3 regions of the Gibbsiella quercinecans genome follow, and region 3 is predicted to be linked to each of the others. Evidence: predicted binding sites of a transcription regulator. Region 3 holds the regulator's gene; each other region holds the start of a gene.
What was found. The regulator CRP, encoded in region 3, controls carbon source genes, mostly activating them, when cyclic AMP is high. The targets are predictions, from matches to a motif close to ATGTGANNNNNNTCACAT.

Region 1 (4,699 bases), 890 kb from region 3:
CAGCATGAGCAAAGCTACCACCGTATTCAGCAGTTCATTGAAAAGCCCCCGGGCGATCTGCGCATCTTTGAAATCTTCCCACCGAAGCCGCTGGCAAGCCACGCGCTCGGCAGCCGCATTTCCGCGTTGAACCTTGATTATCATCTTGGGCGGCGCTGCGGGCGCTATTTCCTGGCGACCGTGGGGCATTGGCTGCAGGCGCAGGCCAACAATGACGGCATCCGGGTGCAAAAACCGCTCTCGCGCCGCCTGTTGCAGCCGGAGAACCGGCGCCGCGTGCCCACCGCCATGCCGGCAGTCAACGTGCCGGTTGACGATGCCCTGATCGCCAACGACAGCATCGGGCCTGATGTTACCGCGGGCGGTGAGGGCAAGGCGGTATGAGCTATCGCTTTACGGATACTCATTGCCACTTCGATTTTCCGCCGTTTTACGGCCAGGAGGCGCAAAGCCTGGCGCTGGCGCAGCAGGCCGGCGTCCGGCAAATTATCGTTCCCGCCGTTACCGCCGATCGCTTCGCGCGCGTATTGCGCCTGGCGCGCGAACATTCGCCGCTGTATGCCGCCCTTGGCCTGCATCCGTTGTATATCGCCCAGCACGGCGACGAACAGCTGGCGCAACTGGCAGATTTTCTCGCCAGCAAACCGGCCAAGCTGGTGGCGGTGGGGGAGATCGGCCTTGACCTGTACATGGCCGAGCCGCAGCTGGCGCGGCAGCAAAGGCTGCTGGCGGCCCAGCTTAAACTGGCCGGCCGGCATGATTTGCCGGTGATTTTGCATTCGCGGCGCAGCCATGATCAACTGGCGGCCATGCTGCGCCGGGCCGATGTGCCGCGCCGCGGCGTGGTGCACGGTTTTGCCGGTAGCCTGGCGCAGGCGCAGGCGTTTGTTCGCCTGGGCTACTTTATCGGCGTTGGCGGCACCATCACCTACCCACGGGCGCAGAAAACCCGCGGCGTCATGGCGCAGTTGCCGTTGGCGGCGTTGCTGCTGGAAACCGATGCCCCGGACATGCCGTTGGCCGGCTATCAGGGCCAGCCAAACCGCCCCGAGCGCGCCGCAGACGTTTTTCAGGCGCTTTGCCTGCTGCGGCCAGAACCTGCCGAAACGATCGCCACACAACTGCAACAAAATACCCGCACCCTGTTCGCTATCTGAAGCTGGCCAGCCATCTTTGCTTCAGCGCTAAACTGATGGCATATCGTGGACTGACGCCTGCGTTGCAACCATAATTGCAGTATCCAGCTTGGCCATTTTGTGAACAAAATCGCCTTTATATGTGATGTTAATCACATATAATTCGGACTTGTTACACGAATATTTCATATAATGTGAATCGGAACACAAACCCTCCATGGCCCTTGTGTTCCAATTGCCTTGCTGGTTATTACAATTGAATAGCCATACGCGGTGAGAAGGATCTCAGTTGCCGCCGGGGAAAACCCTTTCCCAGCGCTATCTTCAAGGAACCAAGTCCGCTCGCCAACATAAAATGAGCGAAGCAAACAGATTGGCTCATGATGACCTACTCAACCCGGGCGCGGTTGCCTTGGGTTGTACTCGTTGGAGAGTTCTATGACCGAATTTACCGCAGCAGCGCAACGTGCGCTGAGTTTGATGGATTTAACCACACTGAATGATGATGACACCGATGAGAAAGTGATTGCGCTGTGTCGTCAGGCCAATAGCCCGGCAGGGCATACGGCCGCCATCTGTATCTACCCACGTTTTATCCCGATTGCGCGTAAAACCCTGCGCCAACAGGGGACGCCGGATATTCGTATTGCCACCGTGACCAATTTCCCGCACGGCAATGATGATATCGATATCGCGGTGGCGGAAACCCGCGCAGCGATCGCCTACGGCGCCGATGAGGTGGACGTGGTGTTTCCGTACCGTGCGCTGATGGCCGGCAATCCGCAGGTGGGCTTTGAACTGGTGAAACAGTGTAAGCAGGCCTGTGCCGCCGCGGGCGTTCTGCTGAAAGTGATTATCGAAACCGGTGAGCTCAAGCAGGCGGATTTGATACGTCAGGCCTCGGAAATTGCCATTAATGCCGGCGCTGATTTTATTAAAACCTCGACCGGTAAGGTCCCGGTTAACGCCACGCTGGCCAGCGCGGAGTTGATGCTTGGGGTGATCCGCGATATGGGCGTTGGCGAGCGGGTCGGTTTTAAACCGGCGGGCGGCGTGCGTACGGCGCAAGAGGCGCAGCATTATCTGCAACTTGCCGACCGTATCATGGGCGCAGGCTGGGCCGATGCGCGCCACTTCCGCTTTGGCGCTTCAAGCCTGTTGGCCAGTCTGCTGGCGGCGCTGGGGCATGGCGCTCAGGCCGGCGGCGGCGACTATTGATTCTGTCTGCGGCCGTCGGCCGTAGCAATTGCATGGCCCGACACTCGGTCAAACAGGGGGATGCCTTGTTCCTGGCACAAGAAATTATTCGTAAGAAGCGTGACGGCCAGCCGTTAAACGAGGCTGAAATTCGCTTTTTTATCAATGGGGTCCGCGATAACTCGGTGTCCGAAGGGCAGATCGCCGCGCTGGCGATGACCATTTATTTCCACGATATGACCATGGCGGAGCGCGTGGCGCTGACCATGGCGATGCGCGATTCCGGTACCGTGCTGAATTGGCAAGGGCTGGGGCTGAACGGCCCGGTGGTGGATAAACATTCCACCGGCGGCGTGGGCGATGTGACGTCGCTGATGCTCGGGCCGATGGTGGCCGCCTGCGGCGGCTATGTGCCGATGATTTCCGGCCGCGGGCTGGGGCACACCGGCGGCACGCTGGATAAACTGGAAGCGATCCCGGGCTTTGATATTTTCCCGGATGACAGCCGCTTTCGCCAGATTATTAAAGCGGTCGGCGTTGCTATTATCGGCCAAACCAGCTCGCTGGCGCCGGCCGATAAGCGCTTTTACGCCACGCGCGACATCACGGCCACTGTGGATTCGATCCCACTGATTACCGCCTCTATCCTGGCGAAAAAGCTGGCCGAGGGGCTGGATGCGCTGGTGATGGACGTGAAGGTCGGCTCGGGCGCCTTTATGCCAACCTACGCGCAGTCGGAAGGTCTGGCCCGCGCCATCGTCGGCGTAGCGAACGGCGCCAACTGTAAGACAACGGCATTGCTGACCGACATGAACCAGGTGCTGGCTTCCAGCGCCGGCAATGCGGTGGAAGTCCGCGAAGCGGTGCGCTTCCTGACCGGCGAGTACCGCAACCCGCGTCTGCTGGAAGTGACGATGGCCTTGTGCGTGGAAATGCTGCTGTCCGGCGGCCTGGCGCAAAGCCCTGCCGCAGCGCGCGCCAAACTGCAGCAGGTGCTGGATAACGGCAGCGCGGCGGAAACCTTTGGCCGCATGGTAGCGGCGCAACAGGGGCCTGTGGACTTTATTGAGCGCTATGACAGCTACCTGCCGGCGGCGACGCTTAGCAAGCCGGTTTATGCCGAGATGCCGGGGATCGTCAACGCCATGGATACCCGTGCGCTGGGCATGGCGGTGGTGGCGCTGGGTGGTGGCCGTCGCCGTGCGAACGACAGCATTGATTACAGCGTCGGCCTGACAGAGATGGCGCAGCTTGGCGATGCCGTCGACGGGCAGCGCCCGCTGGCGGTGATCCACGCCAACGATGAAGCCAGCTGGCAGCAGGCGGCCGATACGCTGCGCGCGGCGATGAAGATCGGTGAGCAGCCGCCGGCGGCAACGCCGGTGGTTTACCAGCGGATAACGGAATAAGCGGCGCCGGTGATGGCACCTGGCGTTGGCAACAGCATTAACAGCGGCGGCGAACATTGCCGCCGTTAACGCGTGAAAGCACGCAGGAGAACACAATGAAACGTACTTTTATCATGGTCCTTGACTCATTCGGCATTGGCGCCAGCGAAGACGCTGAACGTTTTGGTGACAAAGGCGCCGATACCCTCGGCCATATTGCCGCCGCTTGCGCGCGTGGTGAAGCCAATGTGGGCCGCAGCGGCCCGTTGACGCTGCCCAACCTGAGCCGTCTGGGCCTGGGCAAAGCGGCCGAAGAGTCGACCGGGCACTTTCCGGAGGGGCTGGATAAACATGCCGATATCATCGGCGCCTACGCCTATGCCAGCGAGCTGTCTTCCGGCAAGGATACGCCGTCAGGCCACTGGGAAATCGCCGGCGTGCCGGTGCTGTTTGACTGGGGCTACTTTAAAGATCAGCAGAATAGCTTCCCGCAGGCGCTGCTCGACACACTGGTTGAACGTGCCGAACTGCCTGGCTACCTGGGCAACTGCCACTCTTCCGGCACCGTGATCCTCGATCAACTGGGCGAAGAGCACATGAAAACCGGCAAGCCGATTTTCTATACCTCGGCAGACTCAGTGTTCCAGATCGCCTGCCACGAAGAAACCTTTGGGCTGGAGCGCCTGTACCAACTGTGCGAGATCGCCCGTGAAGAGCTGACCGAAGGCGGCTATAACATCGGCCGCGTGATTGCGCGCCCGTTCATTGGCGACAAACCGGGCAACTTCCAACGCACCGGCAACCGCCACGATCTGGCCGTAGAGCCGCCGGCGCCGACCATCTTGAAAAAACTGGTGGAAGAAAAAGGCGGCAATGTGGTTTCGATCGGTAAAATCGCTGATATCTATGCGAACGTCGGCATCACCAAAAAAGTGAAGGCGACCGGTCTTGATGCGCTGTTCGACGCCACCGTGGCCG
Region 2 (4,699 bases), 2.4 Mb from region 3:
TGGTCACTGGTGTGATTGACTACCAGGTCCATGATGATTTTTATATTCAGGTCATGTGCAGCTTTTAGTAATTGCTTAAAAGTAGCCAACGAGCCAAAAATTGGATTGATATTATAATAATCAGAAATATCATAGCCATTATCAATGAGAGGTGACTCATAGATAGGGTTAAGCCAAATAACATCGGCACCTAATTCACTGATATAAGGTAACTTTTCAACCACCCCCGCTAAATCACCGATGCCATCACCATTTGAGTCTTTGAAGCTTTGAGGATATACCTGATATACAACGCATTGTTTCCACCAGCGCTCACTCATCATTCATCCCCTTCATCATTAGCAGGTGCTGTAGCGACAAAATCATTCACATAAATAAGTTGCTCCCTGGCCTCATTAACGGCCTCTCTGATTGCATCCCGGTCAATAAACCCCTCATTAAGGTCAAACAAAATTGACATAATAACCGGTAAGTTAACCCCGGTAATGATATGCAAGTTATCGTTGTTAAGATACCGGGCAAATGCTTGATTAACAGAGCCTCCTAACATATCTGTAAAGACAATGACTTCATCTTCCTGAAAGTTAACGTCCGCAAGTACAGATGAGATTTCTTCATCAATAGGCTTATTTGTTAAATACGCGGAAATAGCGATAATATCCGCAGTATCTGGCAGCACGTATTTTACCGTATCTTTCATGCCTTCAGCCAGCCGATGATGTGTGGCAATGATTATTTTCCTCATTTTCATCTTCTCTTTAAACTTTCAAAATGCCAAAATATGAGAGCAGTAACGCCACTCCAATCACAAGAAATATAATATTCATTATGCTGATTTTTTTAGATGATATTAGTTTAAATACAACTAATGTTAATGCCGCTGGGATAAGCGATGGCATAATCTTATCTAAGATTTCAGACTGAATCGGTAATGATATTTCTCCGGAAGTAAAGGTTAGCCCCACGTTAACTTTCACAACGGCTGGAATTAAGGCCCCAACGACCGTCAACCCCATTATTGATGCCGCTTCGGTAAATATAGTCAGCTTATTCCCTAAGGCGGTCACGAGCTTCAACCCGGAGCTATATCCGATATGAAATAGTTTGAAGCGGAACACAAGAAATATCATGTTGAGACAAAGCCAGATCACCGCACCAACCGGGCTGCCTTCCAGCCCCATATATGCAGCAATAGACCCCATAATCGTAGGGTACAAAACCCAAATGAGCGTATCGCCCACACCAGCCAGAGGCCCCATCATGCCGGTTTTAAAAGCCTGGACGGCATTTAAAGACGACCGCCCATCCTTTTCTTCCATAGCTAAACTTGCACCGAGTAAAAGGTTAGCCATCCAGGTGGTAGTGTTAAAGTATTTAAAATGATTATTCAGTGATGCAATATAATCTTCATCATTACGATGAATTTTTCTTAGTGCCTTTTGTAAACCATACACAACAGCAGGACCTTGCTGTGTCTGATAGTTGAATATATTGCACGCCATAAACATATATCTTAACGCAGCTTTGTTAATATCTTTTTTTGTTAAGACAATTTCTTTTCTTTCAGCACTTTCTGAATCTGAATTGCATTGACTATTCATCAAAGTCATCGCCTCCCTCTGCCGGAGTTGTCTTTAGATTAGCTGACTGTTGATCGGGTTCAGCCATTTTTTGAGTAAAGTAATAATATGCAAATGCAAAACCAAGTACCGAAATACCCAGTATCGGTAACTTCAGATACGCTGAGACAACAAACCCAATCAGCAGCATACTTAAATACTTTTTCACAGGCATTACCTGAAGAAGTAGCGCGATACCTACAACAGGCAATATATTCCCTGCGATCGACAACCCATCCGTAAACCATTGGGGAACGATTGATAAAACCATTCTGACGATCGTGTCACCAAAAATAACGCATAATGCAGCCGGGATGGCAGTAGATAATCCGAAGATTAACGGCCCTACCCAGAATATCATATTCATTTTATGATATTTTTTATTGTTGGCAGCTTTTTGGGCAGCATTTGCTACGTAGGTATTCAGCAACTTTGCCAGTACATCCAGTTGGATCCCCAACATACCCACGGGCACGCCTACAGCTAAAGCGATGGCCTTTGCTTCATCAATGTTGCTTGTGGATTTCATCGCCACATAAATGCCGACCAGCGTTGCCAGGCCCCAGTTTGGAACGGACGAACCTCCGATATTCGCCACACCCAACGACATCAATTGAAAAGTACCGCCAATCATCATGGCAGTTGTCATATCCCCCAGTATTAGGCCTGAAAAGAAAGAAACCATTATTGGGAACCAAGTGCTCAGGCATAACCCTTGTTGGTCGATAACAATCCAGAAAGCTAAAGCCACTATTAATACGGCCTGTATGATGTCCATTTACTCACCTTTGCTATTTAATATAGGCTTCTAATGGTTCTTCTGCATCATTTGGCACAAAATGAAAAGTTACCGGTATGCCAAGTGAAGATAACTTCTTCAAATCTTCGACTTCTTTAGGGCTGACGGAGACCATTTTCTTCAATGTGGTTTTACCCTCGCCATCAAATATAATACCTATATTAATTTTAGGAATTTTTACACCACCCTCAACCAGTCGCAATAATGTTTCAGGCGTGTTCACAATAAGAAATACGTTATGCCCATCATATTTCCCGCCTTTAAAATTATTTATCGCGGTGGTTGTATCTATAATTGACATATTGGTACCCACCGGTTTACTCATCCGCATAACTTCTTTTTGCGTTTCATCCTGGCTGATTTCGTCATCTACAACCATCAACCTTTTTGCTTTTGTAAAACCAGTCCATTGAGTCACAACGATGCCGTGAATCAAACGTTGATCAATTCTTGCCAGAACAACACTCATAATTTCCCCTTAGTAATCAATCTGTTTTCTTGTATTAATGCAAACTAATGCAATATCAATGCAACCGCTTGCATTGGATGATAATAGCTATCCAACCTTGGTAAAGTGAATTGTTTAAGGAATGTGATTTTACTCACATAAATGGTGGGTGGCTGATGCGTTTCAGTGTGGTAGAGACAAACAGGGTGTTTGGAGTGCGTTTTTGTATGTCATTGTTTTTATATGGTTATATGCTAACTTTACTTTTTTAATAAGTTTGTTAAGCTTGATCGTTTAACCCATTGTTGTTGAGCTGGATATCTTTTTAGGGGAACGATTTAAATGGCAATCACGATTAAGGATGTCGCGCTCAAGGCCGGTGTAGCCACATCGACAGTATCCAGAGTGATCAACGATAGCGCCAATATCTCAGAAAAAACGAAAGAAAGAGTTAACAGGATTATGCAGGATTTGGGTTACACCCCTAACTCAACGGCGCGAAGCTTAGGAAAAGGGAAAGCAAATGCCATTGCGATAATCTTGCCACCGTTAAAATCAAGAGAAGAAATGAGTATCCCTTTCTTTCTCGAGTTTATTGAATCAGTAAATACCGAGGCCCAGAAATTTGGGCTTTCAGTGGCTTTGGCCGTGTCAAAAAATTTTGATGAGCTGTTATTGAATGTAAAACGGATGCATGATCAAAAACAGGTTGACGGCTTTATTCTCTTTTATTCAAATATAGAGGATCCTGTCATTGAGTATTTGCACAAAAATAAATTCAATTTCACGTTGACAGGTATGCCATGTAAAAATGAAGACAGCATTACCTATGTTGATAATGATAACCAGTTATTAGGCAAGCATGCGACAGATTACCTCATAAAAAATGGTCATAAAAAAATCCTTTTCATCACAAACAGAATAAAAGAAAATGTTCATTTTGAACGATATTTTGGTTATCAAAAAGCCTTGCTGATGCAAGATCTTATCCCTTTTGATGCAATTGACATTGAAAAACCCCAAGATTTAGAAAACATTGGCAGTATTCTAAAGGAAACCAAAGCTACTGCTGTAGTTATTATTGAAGATCTCCTTGCGTTTAAAGTCATCAAGCATCTTGAATATATTGGTTACGCTGTCCCACAGAATATATCCGTCATTAGTTTTAACAATACAATATTCTCTACATTATCTCATCCATACATTACAACTATAGATATAAATGTTGATTTATTGGCGAAATATAGTTTGAAACATCTTGTGGAACAGATAAACGGAAAGAAATCTCATGGAATGAAATTCGTTGTGCCCCACCGGATTGTAGAGAATGAATCTGTTGCAAAATTATCAGATAATAAACAAGAAAAATAATCGGAGCGTTAATGTTATTTCTTGTACACTTTTAGCGCACGGGAATACCCCCGCCGGACGCTGCAGCAACCGGCAAAAGCGTTTACAACAAAACCTGCTATCAGGCCAGAAAATGCAGTGATTCCAGCGTCTGTTGCAACGCATCCCGCTCTTTGCCACTCAATGTTTGTAGCGGAAACGGCAGACACGGCATCGAAACAACCCCCAGGATCTCCGCCACCGTGGCGATCACCCGCAGGCTACCGTGGCGGCGATAATATGCCCACAATGGCGCCAACACCACATCCAGCTCATGCGTTTCACTCTCATCCTGGCGTAATGCCGCTTCTGTCAGGCGCAGGGCATAGTGCGGGAAAAGCCCCCCGAGCACGGAGTACCAAACATCACAACCAGCAATCAACCCTGCCGCAGATTGAGCATCGCCGCTGATCCCGATAGTGACACCGTCAGAAACGCGCGCTT
Region 3 (4,699 bases):
ACCCGTTATCACTCACTGGTGCTGGAGGCCGCTACGTTGCCGGATTGCTTTGAGGTGACGGCCTGGAGCGAGCGTGCAGGGGTACGTGATGAGGTAATGGGGATCCGCCACCGCACGCTGCCGCTGGAAGGGGTACAATTCCATCCGGAAAGCATTCTTAGCGAGCAGGGGCATCAGCTTTTGGGCAATTTCCTTAAGAGTTAATCGGTTAGGTTTTTTTTACCTGCTTTTGATGATTTAGGTTTGCCCTTGAGTGGTTTTTTATGCATATTTTGTGATTATATTTTCACTTAATGGCAACGATAAATTCTTATTGCGTACAGGGTGGGGCCCAAGAATGACCGAAAAATCCACAGTCAGCCGTAGTACATTTGATCAGGTAATTTTGCCCGTTTATGCACCCGCACAGTTTGTGCCGGTGAAAGGCCAGGGCAGCCGCGTGTGGGATCAGCAAGGGAAAGAGTATATTGATTTCTCTGGCGGTATTGCGGTGACGGCGCTTGGCCACTGCCACCCGGCGCTGGTCGCGGCGTTGAAAGAGCAGGGGGAAACCCTGTGGCATACCAGCAATGTGTTTACCAATGAGCCGGCGCTGCGCCTGGCCAGTAAGCTGATTGCGGCGACGTTTGCCGATCGGGTATTTTTCGCCAACTCCGGGGCGGAAGCCAACGAAGCGGCGTTTAAACTGGCCCGGCATTACGCAATTACCCGCCACAGCCCGTACAAGACCAAAATCATCGCGTTCTATAATGCTTTCCACGGTCGCACGCTGTTTACCGTTTCGGTCGGCGGCCAGGCGAAATACTCCGACGGCTTCGGGCCGAAGCCTGCCGACATTGTGCACGTGCCGTTCAACGATCTGGCCGCCGTGAAGGCGGTGATGGACGACCACACCTGCGCGGTGGTGATGGAACCCATCCAGGGCGAGGGCGGCATTATGCCGGTGGACGCCGCGTTCCTGAAAGGGGTGCGCGAGCTGTGCGATCGCCATCAGGCGCTGCTGGTGTTTGATGAAGTGCAAAGCGGCATGGGGCGCAGCGGCAAGCTGTTCGCCTATATGCACTATGGCGTAACGCCGGATATCCTGACCACCGCTAAAGCGTTGGGCGGCGGTTTCCCGGTCAGCGCCATGCTGACCACCGAGGAAATCGCTTCGGTGATGCACGTGGGCACCCACGGCACTACCTACGGCGGCAACCCGCTTGCCTGTGCGGTCGCTGAAGCGGCGCTGGACGTCATCAACACGCCAGAGGTGCTGAGCGGCATTGAACAGCGCCACGGCCTGTTTGTGCAGGCGCTGCAACGGATTGGCGAGAAGTACGCGATTTTCTCCGAAGTGCGGGGGATGGGGCTGCTGATCGGCGCGGAACTGGTGCCGGGCTATCACGGCAAGGCGCGTGAGTTTCTGACTGCGGCGGCGGCGCGTGGGCTGATGATCCTTAACGCCGGGCCAGATGTGATCCGCTTTGCGCCTTCGCTGGTGGTGGAACTGGAAGATATCGACGCGGGGATGGCGCTGTTTGAACTGGCGGTGCAGGACGTGATAAACGCCTAAGCGGCGGGCACAGCGAGCTAGCGCCGTGCAAAATAAACGCCCCGTGGCCGGTTGGCCACGGGGCGTTTGCTATTTCCTGGCGCCCAGCGTGTGATTAACGCGTGCCGTAAACCACGATGGTTTTGCCGTGGGCAGAAATGAGGTTTTGATCTTCCAGCATTTTCAGAATACGGCCGACGGTTTCGCGTGAGCAACCGACAATCTGGCCGATCTCCTGGCGGGTAATTTTGATTTGCATGCCGTCCGGGTGAGTCATGGCATCCGGTTGTTTTGCCAGGTTTAGCAGGGTTTGTGCGATACGCCCGGTAACGTCAAGGAAAGCAAGGTTGCCCACTTTCTCTGAAGTAACCTGCAGCCGGCTTGCCATCTGCGCAGACAGGCGCATCAGGATATCCGGGTTCACCTGGATCAACTGACGGAATTTCTTATAGGAAATTTCAGCCACTTCACAGGCGGTTTTCGCCCTTACCCAGGCGCTGCGCTCCTGGCCTTCTTCAAATAACCCGAGTTCCCCGATAAAGTCCCCCTGGTTGAGGTAGGACAGGATCATCTCTTTACCTTCTTCGTCTTTAATCAGCACCGCGACGGAGCCTTTAACGATGTAGTAAAGCGTTTCGGCTTTTTCACCTTGGTGAATCAGCGTACTTTTGGATGGATATTTGTGGATATGGCAATGAGACAGGAACCATTCGAGAGTCGGGTCTGTTTGCGGTTTGCCGAGAACCATTCGCTGTTATCCTCTGTTGTAATCGCTGCCTTGTGTCACAGGGATCAGAGTTCCCTGTAAAACATGTTTTAGCCCACGTGCGCGTGGTGGCTATCAACAGGTTTTGAGGCGTGCCATAAAATATGCTACTGCTTTAGCATATTGACTTGCCGGAAATGCTGCAAGCTACATTCTGTTAACATACCACGTCAGGCACCTTTCCTCGAACGTTTCCCTGGAGCCTGCTCATTGGAAAGGGGATTTTCAGACTGAGCCCTGCCATTAATCGTGGAGCCGGCAAAAAGACAACATACTGCCGCAAAGCCCGCGATTGCCGCCGCATTCACGCGCAATGACAGGACACAGTCTAGTGTGGTTTTAGCACAGAGTGAGGCCAGTGTCTTGTGTTGTCTCGCTTCAGCATGATTCACGTCAGGTTCCGTTGCCAGTTTTAGCGCGAAAGCGTAGTCTGGGCTGCATAAACCAAGCGGAGTAACGAGTATGCAGGCAAGAATCAAGTGGGTGGAAGGTTTGACGTTCCTGGGCGAATCCGCCTCCGGCCATCAGGTGTTGCTGGACGGCAACGCCGGGGAAAAAGCGCCAAGCCCAATGGAAATGGTGTTGATGTCTGTTGGCGGGTGCAGCGCGATTGACGTGGTCTCGATTCTGCAAAAAGGCCGTAACGATGTGCGTGATTGTGAGGTAAAACTGACCTCAGAGCGCCGCACGGAGGCGCCGCGCATATTTACCCATATCAACCTGCATTTTATTGTTACCGGTAAAGGGCTTACCGATAACGTTGTTGAGCGTGCGGTGAATCTGTCGGCGGAGAAATATTGCTCGGTATCGCTGATGCTCGGTAAGGCCGCCAGCGTCACCCACAGCTTTGAAATCCGCGCGGTGGAGTGACGCCCAACGTATTACTTGATTTTTTTCCCTTCCAACAGGCGCTGCACCAGCGGCGCCATGATCAACTCCATTGCTAGCCCCATTTTTCCGCCCGGCACCACCAATGTATTGATATGCGAAATAAATGAACCCTGCAGCATCGCCAGCAGATAAGGGTAGTCGATCTGCTCCAGGCCGCGGAAGTGGATCACCACAAAGCTTTCATCCAGCGACGGGATCGCTTTGGCGGCGAACGGGTTGGAAGTATCCACCGTCGGCACCCGCTGGAAGTTGATATGGGTGCGTGAAAACTGGGGCGTGATGTAGTTAATGTAATCTTCCATCGAGCGAACCACGGAATCCATCACCGCTTCGCGTGAATGGCCGCGCTCGCCGGTATCGCGGATCAGTTTCTGGATCCACTCCAGGTTGACGATCGGCACCACCCCCACCAGCAAGTCGACATACCTGGCGACGTCATGATGGTCGGCGACAACGCCACCGTGCAGCCCTTCATAAAACAGCACGTCGGTGGGTTCCGGCAGGGGCTCCCAGGGGGTGAAGGTGCCTGGCACCTGGTTGTAGGGCACCGCTTCGTCGTAAGTGTGCAGGTATTTGCGCGAACGGCCGGTGCCGTGTTTGCCGTATTCAATAAAGCTTTGTTCCAGCAGGCCAAAGTCGTTGGCTTCCGGGCCGAAATAGCTGATGTGGCGGCCAAGATCGCGTGCTTTGCGGATCGCGGCGTCCATCTCCGGCCGGGTATAGCGGTGGAAGCTGTCGCCTTCCAGTTCGGCGGCGCGGATATTCAACTGCTGGAATATTTTGCGAAACGCCACGCTGGTGGTTGTGGTGCCGGCGCCGCTGGAGCCGGTCACCGCAATGACAGGATGTTTAGCTGACATAAATACCGTTCCCCGTGAGAAATCTGGCGATGTGGCCGTGCCCCGTATTCAGGCTGGCGCCACAGCCTAGCATTGTTATCACGTTTCGCGCACCGGTGTCATCTTTGCGGCAGAGGGATGCGAAAAAAGCAACGCATCGGCGCAATTTTGCTGCTTCAACCGCAGCACGAAATTGGCGAGACTGTAAAAAAACGGGAGGAAAGCCATGAACATGCCGTCGTCGCGCTGGTGGTGGGATTTATCTACACGGGAATTCAGTGAACTGGAAATGGATAAGATGGTGGCGGTGTTGCCGATCGGCGCCGTCGAGCAGCACGGCCCGCATTTGCCCGTTCGGGTGGATGCGGCGATCAATGCCGGGATAGTGCAGCGTGCGGTGGAACTGATGCCCGCTGATTTACCGGCGTTGATTTTGCCCATGTTGCCGATTGGCAAATCCGATGAGCATTTGCACTATCCCGGCACCCTGACGTTGCCTTACGAGATTTTGGGCAAAGTGTGGTTTGAAGTGGCGAAAAGCGCCTGGCGAGCGGGGATCCGTAAACTGATTTTCTGGAATTCACATGGCGGCCAGCCGCAGTTGATGGAGATTGTCTGCCGCCAACTGCGTATTGAACTGAATATGTTTGCCGTGGGGGCCAGTTGGTT

Region 1: deoC (deoxyribose-phosphate aldolase) is a predicted target of CRP. The motif match lies at 1,277-1,294, and genes of this name have one in related genera.
Region 2: ACN28Q_RS02265 (PTS sugar transporter subunit IIB) is a predicted target of CRP. The motif match lies at 3,009-3,026, and genes of this name have one in related genera.

The regions. Positions count from the first base shown of each region.
Region 1 is NZ_CP014136.1:1,973,009-1,977,707, reverse strand. It holds gene ACN28Q_RS09175 (patatin-like phospholipase family protein) at 1-384, shown strand, start outside; gene ACN28Q_RS09170 (TatD family hydrolase) at 381-1,157, shown strand; gene deoC (deoxyribose-phosphate aldolase) at 1,575-2,354, shown strand; gene deoA (thymidine phosphorylase) at 2,420-3,742, shown strand; gene deoB (phosphopentomutase) at 3,838-4,699, shown strand, end outside.
Region 2 is NZ_CP014136.1:469,823-474,521, forward strand. It holds gene ACN28Q_RS02245 (alpha-glucosidase) at 1-323, opposite strand, end outside; gene ACN28Q_RS02250 (PTS sugar transporter subunit IIA) at 320-745, opposite strand; gene ACN28Q_RS02255 (PTS system mannose/fructose/sorbose family transporter subunit IID) at 759-1,610, opposite strand; gene ACN28Q_RS02260 (PTS mannose/fructose/sorbose/N-acetylgalactosamine transporter subunit IIC) at 1,594-2,397, opposite strand; gene ACN28Q_RS02265 (PTS sugar transporter subunit IIB) at 2,411-2,887, opposite strand; gene ACN28Q_RS02270 (LacI family DNA-binding transcriptional regulator) at 3,209-4,237, shown strand; gene ACN28Q_RS02275 (dihydrodipicolinate synthase family protein) at 4,338-4,699, opposite strand, start outside.
Region 3 is NZ_CP014136.1:2,860,749-2,865,447, forward strand. It holds gene ACN28Q_RS13200 (aminodeoxychorismate synthase component II) at 1-204, shown strand, start outside; gene argD (bifunctional acetylornithine/succinyldiaminopimelate transaminase) at 338-1,555, shown strand; gene crp (cAMP-activated global transcriptional regulator CRP) at 1,650-2,282, opposite strand; gene ACN28Q_RS13215 (OsmC family protein) at 2,763-3,170, shown strand; gene ACN28Q_RS13220 (phosphoribulokinase) at 3,182-4,051, opposite strand; gene ACN28Q_RS13225 (creatininase family protein) at 4,257-4,699, shown strand, end outside.